Regions from separate parts of the Enorma shizhengliae genome, predicted to be linked through region 1. Evidence: predicted binding sites of a transcription regulator. Region 1 holds the regulator's gene; the other holds the start of a gene.
What was found. The regulator NrdR, encoded in region 1, represses ribonucleotide reductase genes. The targets are predictions, from matches to a motif close to AAACACNATATATNGTGTTT.
Positions count from the first base shown of each region.

Region 2: the regulator NrdR is predicted to act here: its motif matches at 5,527-5,546, upstream of nrdD (anaerobic ribonucleoside-triphosphate reductase).

Region 1 covers NZ_VTFZ01000009.1:94,095-101,698, reverse strand. The annotation lists gene ftsR (transcriptional regulator FtsR) at 1-154, shown strand, start outside; gene GJE22_RS07495 (adenine phosphoribosyltransferase) at 186-734, shown strand; gene GJE22_RS07490 (DUF1836 domain-containing protein) at 788-1,405, opposite strand; gene GJE22_RS07485 (DegV family protein) at 1,594-2,442, shown strand; gene GJE22_RS07480 (NAD(P)/FAD-dependent oxidoreductase) at 2,754-3,698, opposite strand; gene GJE22_RS07475 (NCS2 family permease) at 3,962-5,302, opposite strand; gene dut (dUTP diphosphatase) at 5,356-5,799, opposite strand; gene nrdR (transcriptional regulator NrdR) at 5,804-6,247, opposite strand; gene GJE22_RS07460 (LysM peptidoglycan-binding domain-containing protein) at 6,467-6,931, opposite strand; gene lexA (transcriptional repressor LexA) at 7,085-7,604, shown strand, end outside.
Region 2 covers NZ_VTFZ01000004.1:52,424-60,027, forward strand. The annotation lists gene GJE22_RS04645 (M48 family metallopeptidase) at 1-365, shown strand, start outside; gene folB (dihydroneopterin aldolase) at 802-1,290, opposite strand; gene GJE22_RS04655 (HD domain-containing protein) at 1,446-1,982, opposite strand; gene nrdG (anaerobic ribonucleoside-triphosphate reductase activating protein) at 2,142-2,741, opposite strand; gene nrdD (anaerobic ribonucleoside-triphosphate reductase) at 3,227-5,449, opposite strand; gene GJE22_RS04670 (glycerol dehydrogenase) at 5,845-6,948, shown strand; gene GJE22_RS04675 (AEC family transporter) at 7,173-7,604, opposite strand, start outside.

The DNA of each region.
Region 1 (7,604 bases):
AGCGGAGGCTTCACGCGAGTCCAAGAGAAACGCTGGCGACGCAGCTTCGCGCACTGAAACGACCAATCGCACCGGTACGCTTACCGATGTTGCCGCCCCCCAAGAAGCAACCTCATCTCGTCGCACATCACGCGTTGTCAAACGTGCGCGTTAGCGTATGCACTGTTATCAGTAGAGGAGCCCTTATGCCTGAGACCGCCGCAACTGACTTCGACTTCGAATCGTATATCGCCGACATTCCCGACTACCCGGAGCCCGGCGTTGTCTTTAAGGACATCACACCGCTTTTCGCCGACGCCAATGCGATGCGACAGGCTATCACCGCGCTTGCTGACCACTTTCGCGGTAGGGGAGTGACGAAGGTCATCGGCCCCGAGGCTCGTGGCTTTATGGTGGGCGTTCCCGTAGCGCTTGAACTCGGTGCGGGCTTCATCCCCGCACGTAAGCCCGGAAAGCTTCCGCGCGAGACCGTGTCCATCAGCTATGAGCTCGAATACGGCACCGATACGCTCGAGATCCACGCGGACGCCCTTGAGCCCGGCGATCGCGTCCTCATCATCGATGACCTCGTTGCTACCGGTGGTACCGTTGCGGCAACAGGCAAGCTCGTCCAGAATATGGGTGCCGAGCTGATCGGATATGGTTGCATCCTTGAGCTCGCATTCCTGAATCCTCGTGACGCGCTTGCCGCATCGGGCGACCAAGAGCTCTTCAGCTTGGTCAAGGTTTCCTAAGGGTCTGCAAACGAGGTAACGCCTGAAGTTCAACGGATACTATGAACTAAGGGCTATTCCGAGCCTTCGTATCCGATATAGTGCAGATAGCCTAGCAGATAGGCCTTGGCGGCAAACGCCGTGACGGCATTTCGAACGAGAAGCGACTCCCTGGTAACATGCGACGCCGAATCCGGTTGGGGAGTCGCGTCGATCGAGAATGCGGAGCGCACGGCGTTTTCGAGCTCCACGGCTACATAATCGAAGGCAACGTCGACCATATAGGTTACCCGCTGAATCTTAAAGAGCGTCGCAATCGCTTGAATCGACAGCACCTGCTTGAAAATGCAGATTACGAGCAGGCGAGCCACGTGCTCGCGGTTGTAGAGCTTTTTAACCGGCGCCGCAATGAGGCCTGCCTTCACATAGTTATTAACCATAGAAGGCGTCAGGAGCTCGCCATCGATGCATGTGCCAAGGGGGCCCAGCGTCTGCTCGACGATACCAATAACCTGGTCTCGATAGAGGCCAACTGTGGGGAGATCCTCGAAACGAGGCATCTTGAAATCAACAAGGGCCGAAGCTATTGAAGAAGTGAGATAGGCATCGGGAAGAACCGTCGGCTTGATATCTTCCTGGGTGATTGCTCGACCGTGTTCATTCATGGGGATTACCGATTTCTGCGCCGTCATTGCATCCTCCATACCACGCACGTTCCACTGAGCATGCAAATTACCTACCTAATACCGTACCAATCACATGATACTCTCATTGCTTATAAAACTATGTCATCTTGTTTTAGAAACCATCTGTTTCACCATTTCGATAAGGGAGCACGTATAATACAGATAGGTTCGGTACCGTCGAAGGGACCTACACGATGAGTTGGGCACTTATAGCAGATTCCAGTTGCAACCTCCGTGGCTACACGCCGTCTGCTCCAGATACCATATACCGTTTCGCACCTCTCAAGGTCAACGTAGGCGGCCAGGAATATGTCGATGACGAGGCACTTGACGTTGCCGAGCTCAACCGCCGTGTCGCTGCCGAGGAATCGGCCACATCAAGCGCATGTCCGAGCGTAGGGGAATGGGCCGACCGCTTCCGCTCAGCCGATAACGTGATTGCCATTACGATTTCCGCGAATCTCTCAGGTAGCTATGAGGCAGCCATCATGGCACGTGACCTCGTGCTCGAAGAGGATGGTTCCCGCAATATCTTCATCGTGAACTCCCGTGCAGCAGGCGGCAAGCTCGAGCTATTGATCGTGGCATTAGATAGGTACCTAACTGAACATCCCGATGCCACCTTCAACGAGGTAACCGCGTATATCTGCAATGTAGAGCAGTCTTCGACGGTCTTATTCCTGCTCTCGAGCTACGAAAACCTTGCCAAGGCGGGCCGCATGCCCAAGGTTGCCGGCATGCTTGCCAACAAGCTCAATATCCGCATGCTCGGAACCGCGAGCAGCGAGGGCACTATCAAGGTTCTTGGTCCCGCACGAAGCCAGAAGAAGGCATTCGAAAAGATCATTGGATCCATGCGGGAAGACGGCTTCCAAGGCGGCGACGTGTTCATCGACCATGCCTTCAACGAAAAGGCCGCGGAAGACCTTGCGGCGCGCATTACCGCCGAATGGCCGACTGCAAAGGCAACCATTCTTCCATGTGGAGGCCTGTGCTCGTACTACGCAGAGACCGATGGTCTCATCATAGGGTACGGTTGGTAGGAGCATCGGTCATCAGTCGAAGATGCTAGCATCCGCAACGATTGATGTCTTTTTGCGTAGTCATATCGAATTAAGCAAACGGGCGCGCTGCAAAGAGTGCAGGGCGCCCGTATTGTTGTGATCAGATAACCTCGACCTTTCCGTCAAGGTAGAATCAAAGCGTGGCTACATCAGAGGATGGCTACAGAAGGTCTTGAAGGTCTTCTATTGGCTTCATCTAACAACTTTACATAAGATATATTATCTTGATTTAATAGATAAGCAAGATATGCTCATGAACGTATGTGAGCCTTGAAACTATACCTCGCATATCAGCCCCGCTCAGTCACATAGCGATACGCCTCGGAACCTGCAATAGCCCCGTCAGCCGCAGCGGTAATCGCTTGGCGGAGACGCTTTGAGCGCATGTCTCCCACGCAATACAGACCCGGCGTACGCGTTTCCATGGATTCATTCGTCATTACGCCACCATCAGAGCCAAGGTCTACGAACGGCCGGACTAGCTCCACAACTGGATCGGTTCCCGCAAATACAAAGATGCCAAACGATCCCTCTTCAAACGCTTCGGTATGCACTTCGCCTGTATCGTTATTTCTAAACGTAATATTCGACAGGAACCGGTCGCCGTCAACCGCGGTAATCGACGTACTATAGCGGACTGTTACTCGCTCATGCGCCAAGAGCCTGTCAACGACGCCCTTCGGAGCTCTAAACTCATTGCGGCGCACAACCATCGTTACGGAGTTCGCAATGCGCGCAAGATACAGCCCCTCTTCACAGGCAGCATTCCCGCCGCCGATAACGAACACGTTCTTTCCGCGGTAAAACATGCCGTCGCATGTGGCGCAATACGATATTCCGCGACCGCGGAATTGATCTTCACCGGTAAAACCAGCGGTTCGTGGACGAGCGCCCGTAGCAACGATAACCGTTGGCGCATGATAGGCCTCATCTGCACACACGACATTGAAGGAGCCGTCATCGAGCCGCTCCATGGCGTCAACAACGCCATAGACGCTTTCTGCACCGGCCTCCGTCGCATGTTCCTGCAACTTCATACCGAGCTCCGCGCCGGTAATGTTTGGTATGGCGGGATAGTTTTCAACGATATCCGTCGTGGCAATCTGGCCGCCCGGCATGCCTTGCTCTATGACGACGGTTTTCAAACTTGCTCGCGCAGCGTAGATAGCCGCTGCATAGCCAGCTGGACCGCCCCCGATGACCACGGTATCTACCACACGATTCGTCTTATCCATATCGCTCCTCGCATTCAACGAAGCTACCATGCTAAGGTGCTGATTCCCGCTTTATCCCTAACCTATACAACATTTATTTTGGTACCTAATTGTATGTGCCAGGCACAAGACCAAGTAGATTTACGCAGAAACTGGAACGGTCGGCTAAGAAAGAGGGCGCCTCCCATCTGTAACGAGAGGCGCCCTCTATACCATAAGCAATGCCTACGTTGCCCATCACGCTGGACAAGACGTACGGCGAGCTACGCGCAGATTGGCACAGCTTACATGATGGTCATGATGAAATAGACCAGGAATGCAGCAGCGGCGACCCACATGAGCGGGCGAACCTTGCGAATGTTGCCCGTGACGGCAGACACGACCACGAAGGTGATGAAGCCAAGGCCGATGCCGTTGGAAATCGAATACGTGAACGGAATGCCAGCGATGATCATAAATGCCGGGAAGGCCTCGATGGGGCTGGCCCAGTCGATATCGGCGACATCGCTCATCATCAGGAAGCCAACAAACACGAGCGCACCGCAGGTGGCTGCAGAGGGAATGCAGTTGATGAGCGGCGAGAAGAACGCGGCGAGCAGGAAGAGGACGCCAGCGACCACCGAAGTGAGGCCGGTACGGCCACCATCGGCTGCACCAGAAGCGGACTCAACGAAGGTGGTGATGGAGGAAGCGCCCACGAAGCCACCAGCGATAGCAGCGGCGGAGTCGACGATGAGGATCGGCTTGATGTCTTCGACCTTACCATCCTCGGTGAGGAAGTCGCCCTGCTTGGCCACGGCCATCGCCGTGCCCATGGTGTCGAAGAAGTCGCTCATCATGAGCGAGAAGGCAAAGAGCAGAAGCGACGGGGTGGTGATGGCCTCGATGATTCCCATGACACCGGAAGCCTCGCTCACCTGGAACGGGGCAGCGAAGGTCGAGAAATCGAGCGGAGCGACCACACCGGTGGGCAGGCTCGTGACACCCAGCGGCACACCGATGATCGCGGAGATGACGATGCCCCAGAGCAGAGCGCCCTTCACCTTCATGGAATACAGGACCACGGTGAGAACGATCGAGATGATGCCCACGAGCAGAGCGAAGTTGTAGCCACCATCAGCGTTCACGAGCGAGCCAAGCGAGACCATGGTGTCGGCGTTGGCAACGATGACGCCACCATCCTTGAGGCCGATCATTGCGATGAAGAGACCGAGACCGATGGAGATGCCGTGGCGCAGGGGCACAGGAATGGCCTCCATGATCGCCTCGCGCAGGCCGCAGAGCACCAGGAACAGAATGGCAACGCCCTCCACGAAGATGACGGCCATGGCGGTCTGCCAGCCGAGGCCCATGCTGCCGCACAGGGTAAAGGCGACGATCGAGTTGATGCCCATACCCGAAGCGCAGGCAAGCGGGCGGTTCGAGAACACGCCCATGGCGATCGTCATAACCGCGGCGCCCAGGCAGGTCGCAGTTACCGCGGCCGTCGGGTTGATTCCCGCGGCAGACAGAATGCTCGGGTTGACGATGATGATGTACGCCATGGCCAAAAACGTCGTGAGGCCAGCGCGCACCTCCGTTGCGGCATTGGAGCCGCGCTCGGAAAACTTGAAGAACGTATCCATTACTCCCCTTTTCTTCGGATTGCTCTTCCCTACTATGTGCTCGGAGGCGCCTGTTAGCGCGCCCCGCTTGAGCCGAATCCACCGGTTCCACGGTCGGTCTCATCCAACTCGTCGACTTCAACGAGCTGAACGACGGGAACCTCTTGAATGACGAGCTGGGCGATGCGTTCGCCGCGCTCGATATGAATAGACTCATGTGCATCGAGATTGATCGCGATCACCTTGAGCTCACCACGATAATGCGCATCGATGAGCCCAGGCGTATTTGCGATGGAAAGGCCCCGCTTGAGCGCCATGCCGCTACGAGGCTGCACGAAGCCGGCAAAGCCGTCAGGGATCGCGATGGCAAGACCCGTTGAAATCAAGACGCGCTCATGGGGTGGAATATCGACGGTTTCATTCGCTCGAAGGTCGAGCCCTGCATCACCCGCATAGGCATACGAGGGCAGCTCAACCGTGGGGTCGAGTCGTTTGATCTGTACATTCACTAAAGACATGTGCTCACCTAAGCTTATCGAGTTCCTGCAAAAACTCATCGACGTCTTTGAAATCGCGATAGACGGATGCAAACCTGATATAGGCCACTTTGTCTATCTTCTCGAGCCGCTTGAGCACCATATCGCCGATCTCATGTGAAGAGACGTTCGTGAGGGTGCGGCCACGAAGCTCGAGCTCAATATCATCGATGAGTGCGTTCAACTGCGAGATATCGATCTCTCGCTTAGAGGTCGCGCGCATCAAGCCAACAAGAAGCTTGTTTCGGTCAAACGGCTGCATGGTTCCATCGCTTTTGATAACCTCGATGGGATCTTCGCAACGCTCGAATGTGGTAAAGCGATATCCGCATGACCTGCATTCGCGGCGGCGCTTTATCGCGTTCGTAGCATCCTGCATGCGCGAATCAACGACTCGCGTATTATCTCCACCGCAACGCGGACAGCGCATTAAACCTCCTCAGGCGCGAACAACTTAGATAGAGTACCACGTCTTGAGAGAATCTGACCGAGAAGTACTAGATATTGCGTTTTGGAAATAGGAAAGGGCTCGCTCGCCCATCATCAAGAAGCGTTGAAAGGAGCGAAGCGCAGCGTATACATGGGACACAAAAACTGGCAGACGCCGAGGTTTATGCGAGCCCGGTACGGACAGCGATCGTGCCACTCCTTAGGAAAGCGGGACGACTAAGGTGTCGCCCGGCTGCAAGGTGCTCGTCTCCAAGTCGTTCCAAGCGCGAATGACATCAGAGGTCTGGCGCGTAGAGAGCCCCTCGATATCGTAGGCTTCGGCAATCGACCAAATAGAATCGCCAGCTTTCACCGTGATCGTTTGGCGAGAGGATGATGCAAGGGCGCTATCGAAAGCACGCTGTTCACTCGAAATCATGAAGCAGGCGGCAACGACGAGAGCAAGTGAAAGGAGAGCGACAATAACCCCAGCGACGACCGCATGCGACAGAGAACCCGTCGATGAAACAGGGGTAGCTGCGACATGGGCGCTGCGAGGAGACTCAGCGCGCCGGACGGGAAGCTCGTAGATCTGCGTCGCATAGGTGGGAGCAATGGGCTCATCATAGAGGACATCGGAAGACAGCGCGAGGTTTCCCTCGACGATGGCGAATGTAGCGTGCATTGGAAACCCCTTTCTCGTTTGACGAAACTGTTATATCCCGGCGCCCGGACAAAAAACTCTGGCGCAAGAACGAGTGTTCGTATATCATTATCTTCGAACAGTTGTTCCTGTCAAGTAAAAATCGAACAAATGTTTTGTATGGAGGGAGCATCGATGGCACGCAAGATTTCGAAGCGCCAGCAGCAAATCTACGACTACATTCGTGCGTACCAGCAAGAGAAGGGTTATCCGCCGAGCGTGCGCGAGATGGCGGCCGCCGTGGGGCTCTCCTCCCCCTCCACGGTCCATGCGCACCTGAGCGCCCTCGAAGCGCGCGGCCTCATCAAACGCGACGCCACGAAGCCCCGTGCGCTCGAGCTGTTCAATGAGGACGGTAGTTCCGTAAGCCTTGCAGAGGTTAAGGAGTCTCCGGACCGCGGTACGGTAACGCTTCCCTTGGTAGGCAGGGTTGCCGCAGGCATGCCCATCCTCGCCGAGCAAAACGTCGAGGACACCTTCACCCTTCCCACCGAGATCGCAACCGACGCCTCCTCTTTCGTGCTCGAAGTGCATGGCGACTCCATGATCAACGCTGGCATCTTCAACGGCGATTACCTGGTCGTACGCGAGCAGAAGAACGCCATGAACGGCGAGATCGTTGTTGCCATGATCGATAACGAGGCTACGGTCAAGA
Region 2 (7,604 bases), on a different contig from region 1:
CCGCCGAAGCAGAGGACCTCGTTGCAGAGCTCTACCGACAGGAGGTGAAACGGGCGCTACCCGCCGTCGCAGAGCATCTGGAGCACCAGATGGGTGTTCATGCCAGCCGATGGCAGGTGCGCGCCATGAAGACGCGCTGGGGCTCCTGCACACCGCGCACCAGGGCCATCCGCATCAACGCGCGCCTTGCGGCGTATCCGCCCTCATGCTTGGAATTCGTTGTTGCCCACGAGCTCTGCCATCTCATGGAACCGAGCCACAACCAGCGCTTTCATACGCTGCTCGACATCTACTGCCCCGAGAATCGCGCAATCGCCTCCCTGCTCAAAAAGCCCGCGCGAGCCGCAGCGCGTCCGCAGGCATAGGCTGCGAGGAAGCACGCACCTGCGGCGAGACGCCTGCCCCGCAACGAGGCGACCGCGCGGCAAAGGGGCGGTCGTTCCCAGCAGTTGAAACCTGGCGCGCCGTGGCTTTTGCATAGGGATTTCTGGCTACTCGCCGCATCTCCAAAAACCTACCGACTCGAGGCGCGAATTTCATTATCAATGCAACGCATCTACCTGCGAGAACATTGAGTATCCCCAGCTAGATGTGTTGCAGTGTTCGAGGCTCGAGTCGGAAGGTTTTCTGAACGATCCGAGTAGGGCCGGATTTGCATGATATTCCATGCATAAAAATGACCCCATCCTGTATCGAATGGAGCCTTCTCGTCATCAATCCCAACGCCGTAGCCGCCCTCAGAGTGCGCGAGCGGGGCAACAGCACCGCCAAAGCGCCAAGGGCACGCGGGCTGTGATGCGCTTAGCGCGTGCGCTCGATTTCGACACCGACGCTCTTCAACGGCAGACCAATGGGCGCCCACGGCTTCTCGATGGTAAGTCGCACTGCAAGAAGATCCGGATACTTATGCAACAGCTCGTCCGCAAGATGCTCCGCCGCCGCCTCGATAAGCTTGAACGTATGGCTGCGCAGATAGGCGTCGATCTCATGGCACACCTCGCCATAGTGAATCGATTCACCTAGGTCGTCGGTCTCCCCCGCCCTGCGCAGGCTGGCAAAAAGCGTCGCCGACACGATGAATTTCTGGCCGAGCGCCGTCTCCTCGGGATAGACGCCGTGATTTGCAAACACCTCCAACCCGGAGATGATGATCTTGTCCGCATGCTCAAGCTGGCCTGGCTCGAGCTTTGCGAGCGCACGCCGCGTGGCAGGCAACCCCGCTCCGCTACGCTGGGCAAGCGTGGTCTCCTCGCCGCGCGAGGTGTCTTCCGGAAGATGTTTCTGCGTCATAGTAATCGCTTCCTTCGTCGTGTTCTTCCACGCTTCTCTATACCCAATACCGAGCGAAACGAACTGGCTTGTGGGAACACAGTTGAAACAGAATCACCCGGTGTCTGTGATCCATCGAAGCGCCAACACCCGGTGCCTGTGATTCACGCAGGTATTCAGATGAGCGGCACGAGGTTCTTCTTGGCTTCAGGCCAGGTACAGTCGGCGCGAACCTCGGCGGGACAGGCGAAACAGGCGCGTGAGGCCTTGTCCGCTTGGAACAGCAGGCGCTCCAGCTGGCTTGCATCCGGGCGAAGGCGCCGGTGCCCGCGGATGGCGAGACACATCTGGTCGACGTCATCGGGGGCAAAACGCGTGTCAGGCGGCGCGCTCTCCAAGATCTCGCGTGCCAGACGCTCGCCTGCCACCTCATGGGGCTCGCCGCCCGCATACTGCTCGGCCTTACCCACGTCGTGCAGCAGGGCCGTCGCATACACGACCTCGCGAGAGAATCCCAGTCCCTGTTCCAGATTCAGGATCCACATGATGCGCGCCGTATCCAGTAGATGCTGCGCTCCGTGGCGACAGAAAGGCCGGTCGTGCTCGAGCTCTTCCAACCGGGCAAGCTCCCGCTGAAACACCGGGTGCTCCCACACCGCCCGCACGCGGGTCATCTCGTGAAGTCCTATCTTATGGGGGATTGCCTCATCCATACGTCCTCCGTTCGTCGCCAGCTCCATGCTAGCGGGAGAACACGCAAGCGTGAAGAGGCCCGCTTTAGGATGCAAGGACGGAAAGCTGCAACGATGTTCGGGCAATCGATAGTTGGCGCGCTACATCCAGACGGCACCGCGAGCGCGTTGGCAGGCTCCCTACATGCTGTGCGTCGCGTATACCTGCTCGTCCTGCCAGAGCTTGACAGCTTCGGCGAGGGAGCAGCCGCGCTCTGCCGCCGCGGCGCGCGTGGCATTGAGGTCGATGAGGCGCTGGTTGGAAGACCCGCGGAAACGAAGCGAGATGTCATAGAGATCTTGCACAAACGGCCCATCAACAAGAATATCAATGCAGCCGAGCAGGCGCTCCGTCACCGCCGTATGATGCTTGCCGTCCGGCATGAGCTCGTCGAGCGTATCGCCCGTGAAGCACCAGATGGTCTTTTCTGGCGAGCCATCCGGTCGCACCTCGCGTGGAAAGCGCTCGCGCACGCGCTCAACGAAGCCGACGAGCCCTTCCTGGTTCTCCGGCTCCATGGGCTCTCCTCCGAGAATGGTCAAGCCCTCGCAGAACGGATGATCCAAGCTCTCGATGATCTTGTCTTCGACCTCCTGCGTGAAAGGCTTACCAGCAAGGAAGCTCCAAGCGCCGGAATTGAAGCACCCGGGGCACCCGCGACGGCACCCGCTCACGAAGAGCGACGTTCGCACACCCTCGCCGTTGGCGATATCGAAGTATTTAATCTCGGCGTAGTTCATCGCTCCCCCTCCGTCGGGGCGCGGGCATATCATCCCGTGCTCAAACATACTCGAACGCCTGGCTTCCGCCAGGCTTTCTGCGTAACTGCGCGCGGGATGATATGCCCGCGCCCCCAGCGCGCTGACCTGGCCTCGCGGCGGGAGCGAGCGCGATGGAATCCTGCTCGCAACTAACCGCTCCGTTGCATCGGTTTCTCGTCGCAGCCTTCTTTTGCCACGGTATCGTACCGCTACAAGCACGGGTCGCGCGCCCACAACCGATGCCCCGCCGTAGCCCACGTCGCCAGTCCAACATCTCCCCCTGCTGAGCAGACACTGAACCATGCGGCGGGCCGAGGAGATCCGCCACGCTGCTGCACCGCCAACGTTGTGACGGGCCTGCCGGTATATCGTCCCGCGCGCAGTTTCGCAGGAGCATCGGCTCTGCCGATGCTCCGAGAATGTCTGAGCACGGGATGATATCCGGCAGGCCCGCCCCGTACCCCTTACAGATGCAGCACGCGGTCGCGAATCTCTTCGGTGCGCCCCTGGTTCCAGAACTGCGTTCCGATGTAGCCGCAGGTGCGCCGCGCCACGTTCATCTTCTCCTGATCGCGGTTATGGCAGTTCGGGCACTCCCAAACGAGCTTGCCATCGTCCTCGACGATACGAATCTCGCCGTCGTAGCCGCACACCTGGCAGTAATCGCTCTTGGTGTTGAGCTCCGCGTACATGATGTTCTCGTAGATGTACTGCATCACGCGGATGACGGCCTTGAGGTTGTCCTGCATGTTGGGAACCTCGACGTAGGAGATGGCGCCACCAGGGCTGAGCGCCTGGAACTCGCTCTCGAACTGGAGCTTATCGAAGGCGTCGATCTCCTCGCTCACGTGCACGTGATAGCTGTTGGTGATATAGCCCTTATCCGTCACGCCGGGGATGATGCCAAAACGGCGCTGCAGGCACTTTGCGAACTTGTACGTGGTGCTCTCGAGCGGCGTGCCGTAGATGGAATAGTCGATGTCCTCCGCGGCCTTCCATTCAGCGCACTTGTCGTTCATATGCTGCATGACCGAAAGCGCAAAGCCCTTGCCGCGCTCATCGGTATGGCTCGCGCCGGTCATGTACTTCACGCATTCGTAAAGGCCCGCATAGCCAAGCGAGATCGTAGAGTAGCCGCCATAGAGCAGCTTGTCGATGGTCTCGCCCTTATCGAGGCGCGCGAGGGCGCCGTACTGCCACAGGATCGGCGCGGCATCGGAGAGCGTGCCCTTCAGGCGCTCGTGACGGCAGCGCAGGGCCTTATGGCAGAGCTCCAGGCGCCCATCGAAGATCTCCCAGAACTTCTCGGCATCGCCGCCGGAGGAAAGCGCCACGTCGGGGAGGTTGATGGTCACGACGCCCTGGTTGAAGCGACCGTAGTACTTGGGTTTTCCCGGCTCGTAGTTCTTGGCACGGGCAACGTTGTCGTAGCCGTTGCCCGAGCGATCCGGCGTGAGGAAGCTGCGGCAACCCATGCAGGTGTAGACGTCGCCCTCGCCCGGCTTCTCGCCCTTCGACAATTTGAGCTCGCGCATCTTCTTGGCGGAGATGTAATCGGGCACCATGCGCTTGGCCGTGCACTTGGCAGCAAGCTGCGTGAGGTAGAAGTAGGGGCTCCCCTCGTAGACGTTGTCCTCGTCGAGCACGTAGATGAGCTTGGGGAACGCCGGGGTGATCCACACGCCCTGCTCGTTCTTCACGCCCTCATAGCGCTGGCGGAGCGTCTCCTCGATGATCATGGCGAGGTCGTGCTTCTCGGCCTCGCTGCGGGCTTCGCCGAGATACATGAACACGGTCACGAAGGGCGCCTGGCCGTTCGTGGTCATGAGGGTCACGACCTGATACTGGATGGTCTGCACGCCACGGCGGATCTCGTCGCGCAGGCGCTCTTCGACCACCTGCGAGACCTTGTCCTCGCCGGCATCGACGCCGAGCTCCGCGAGCTCCACCTCCACCTGACGGCGAATCTTCTGACGGCTCACCTCGACGAACGGCGCGAGGTGCGTGAGCGAGATGGACTGGCCACCGTACTGGCAGCTCGCCACCTGCGCGATGATTTGCGTGGCGATGTTGCAGGCCGTCGAGAAGCTATGCGGGCGCTCGATGAGCGTGCCGGAGATGACGGTGCCGTTCTGCAGCATGTCCTCGAGGTTCACGAGATCGCAGTTGTGCATATGCTGGGCGAAATAGTCCGAATCATGGAAGTGGATGAGGCCCTCGTTGTGCGCCCGCACCACGTCCTGCGGCAGCAGCACGCGCTGAGTGAGGTCCTTGGACACCTCGCCCGCCATGTAATCGCGCTGCACGGAGTTCACCGTGGGGTTCTTGTTGGAGTTCTCCTGCTTGACCTCTTCGTTGTTGCACTCGATGAGCGAGAGGATCTTGTCGTCGGTGGTGTTCTTGGTGCGCTTCAGCCCCTGCACGTAGCGGTAGATGATGTACTTGCGGGCGACCTCGAACTTATCGAGCTTCATGAGCTCGTCTTCGACCATATCCTGGATCTCTTCGACGGCGACCGTGTGCCCGGCGTTCTCGCACGCCTCTGCCACGTTCTGCGACGCATAGACGACCTGGCGCTCGGTGAGGCGATCGGATTCCTGCACGTCCTTGTTGGCTGCACGGATGGCGTTCTCGATCTTGGTGATGTCGAAAGCGACTTCGACGCCGCTGCGCTTGATGATCTTCATGAGAAACCTTTCTGGTAATGAGCGCTTCCTATCTTACGTCAGGTTTTCTCACTACATCGTGTGGAGTTTTGTAGACGGCATACTACATATTGTGTTTATGCAGGTCAGCATAAATGGCTTATTTTCAGACGCATTACTCACGGCGAACACAGGAACGGGGGTCACAAATTCGCCTAACTCCCCCACCTGCGGTTGCGCTCGCGCGGCCCATCAACCATTCGTGGATGCCACTCCACAAGTTGCGGCACCCACGATTCGGTGAACGGCACCTGGCGTCTCTTGACCAAGATGTTGTGTTTGACGGATGCGCAGGCAACGTCGATGTGTGGCAGCGCGAATGCGCGGGTACAAGCTGGACAGCGCGCATGGGGCGCGCGTTGCGAGAGAGGATTTCCATGGCACGCATCTTCAACAGCCCAAGCAAGTATATCCAGGGTCCCGACGCTCTTGCCGAGCTCGCGAGCCACATCGAGCCACTGGGCCAAGCTGCGCTCGCGATCGCCACGAGCACGGGCATCGAGCGCGTCGGCGCGAAGATCGAGGGCGGCTTTGAGCACTCGAGCGCCACAATCACCTTCGAATCGTTCGGCGGAGAGTGCTCGGACACCGAGATCGACCGCATCGCGCAGGCCGCCAAGGCCGCCGGAGCCGATGTCATCGTGGGCGTCGGCGGCGGCAAGGTGCTCGACACCGCCAAGGCCGTAGCGTACAAGCTCGGTGTCCCGGTGGTGGTCTGCCCCACCATCGCCTCCTCCGATGCGCCGTGCAGCGCGCTCTCGGTCATCTACACGGAAGACGGCGTCTTCGATCGCTACCTCTTCCTGCCCGCCAACCCCGATATCGTGCTCATGGATACGACGGTGATCGCGGCCTCGCCGGTACGCCTTACGGTCTCCGGCATGGGCGACGCGCTCGCCACGTACTTCGAGGCGCGCGCCTGCGTTGAGAGCGAGGCCGATACCTGCGCCGGCGGCAAAGCGACGAGCGCCGCGCTCGCCCTGGCCAAGCTCTGCTTCGACACGCTCATGGCAGACGGCGTGAAGGCCAAGGTCGCACTCGAAGCAGGCTGCACCACCCCCGCTGTCGAGCGCGTTATCGAGGCGAATACGCTGCTCTCGGGCATCGGCTTCGAGAGCTGCGGTCTCGCTGCGGCGCACGCCATCCACAACGGCATGACGCAGCTGCCCGAAACCCATGCCCGCTATCACGGAGAAAAGGTCGCGTTCGGCACGATCGTGCAGCTCGTGCTCGAGAACGCCCCGACCGAGAAGCTCGAGGAGGTTCTCGGCTTCTGCATGGAGGTAGGACTTCCCACCACACTCGAAGACCTGGGCGTCGAGGACATCTCGCGCGAGCGGATCATGGCGGTGGCGGAAAGCGCCTGCGCGCCCACGGACACCATGGGCAACATGCCCTTTGCGGTAACGCCGCAGATGGTCTGCGACGCCATCCTCGCCGCCGACGCGCTCGGACACTACTACCACCTCGACCTCTGCTAGCAGAGCGGAAGAAGCAGAGCGACAAGCTGCCGAGAAACACGAGCTGCGGGCGCTCTACCCGCAGCCCGCGGGCACTTTGTGGCACAGCCGGACGGGACACCGCGAACCAGGTCCCGCAGCCGCGCCGCGGCGCAGCCGGACGAGGCACGTCGCATCAGAGCCCGCGACGAAACGAGGCGCTGCCGCACCGGCGCACAGTTCGATTGATTGCTATATCGAAGGCGTCACGAGGCTCCGACGAGCATCGTCACGGCGGGAATCGTCAGGACGGAGCCGACCACGCTCAGGAAGGTCGCTTGGGCCATGGGCTTGGCGTCTCCGCCCGCCTGCAGGCAGAACAAGACGCCCGCCGTGGCAACGGGCATAGCGTTGTCCAGCACGATCACAGCCCGCAGAAACGGCTCGAGCGGAAAGAGCAGGAGCGCCGCGAAGCTTAGGGCGGGAACGATCAGCAACCTTCCCGCAGCGGCAATATAGGCGCGCGGGTTGCCGACCATCTCGAGCGGACGGTACCGCGCGATAGAGGAGCCGGTCACGAGCAGCGCGAGCGGCGTGGCGGCCTGCCCGATGATGCCGATCGAATCGCCCGCGACACCGAGGTCCGTGATGCCGAGAAGCGCCAGCACGAGCACGAGCAGGCTGGCGAAAAACGTCGG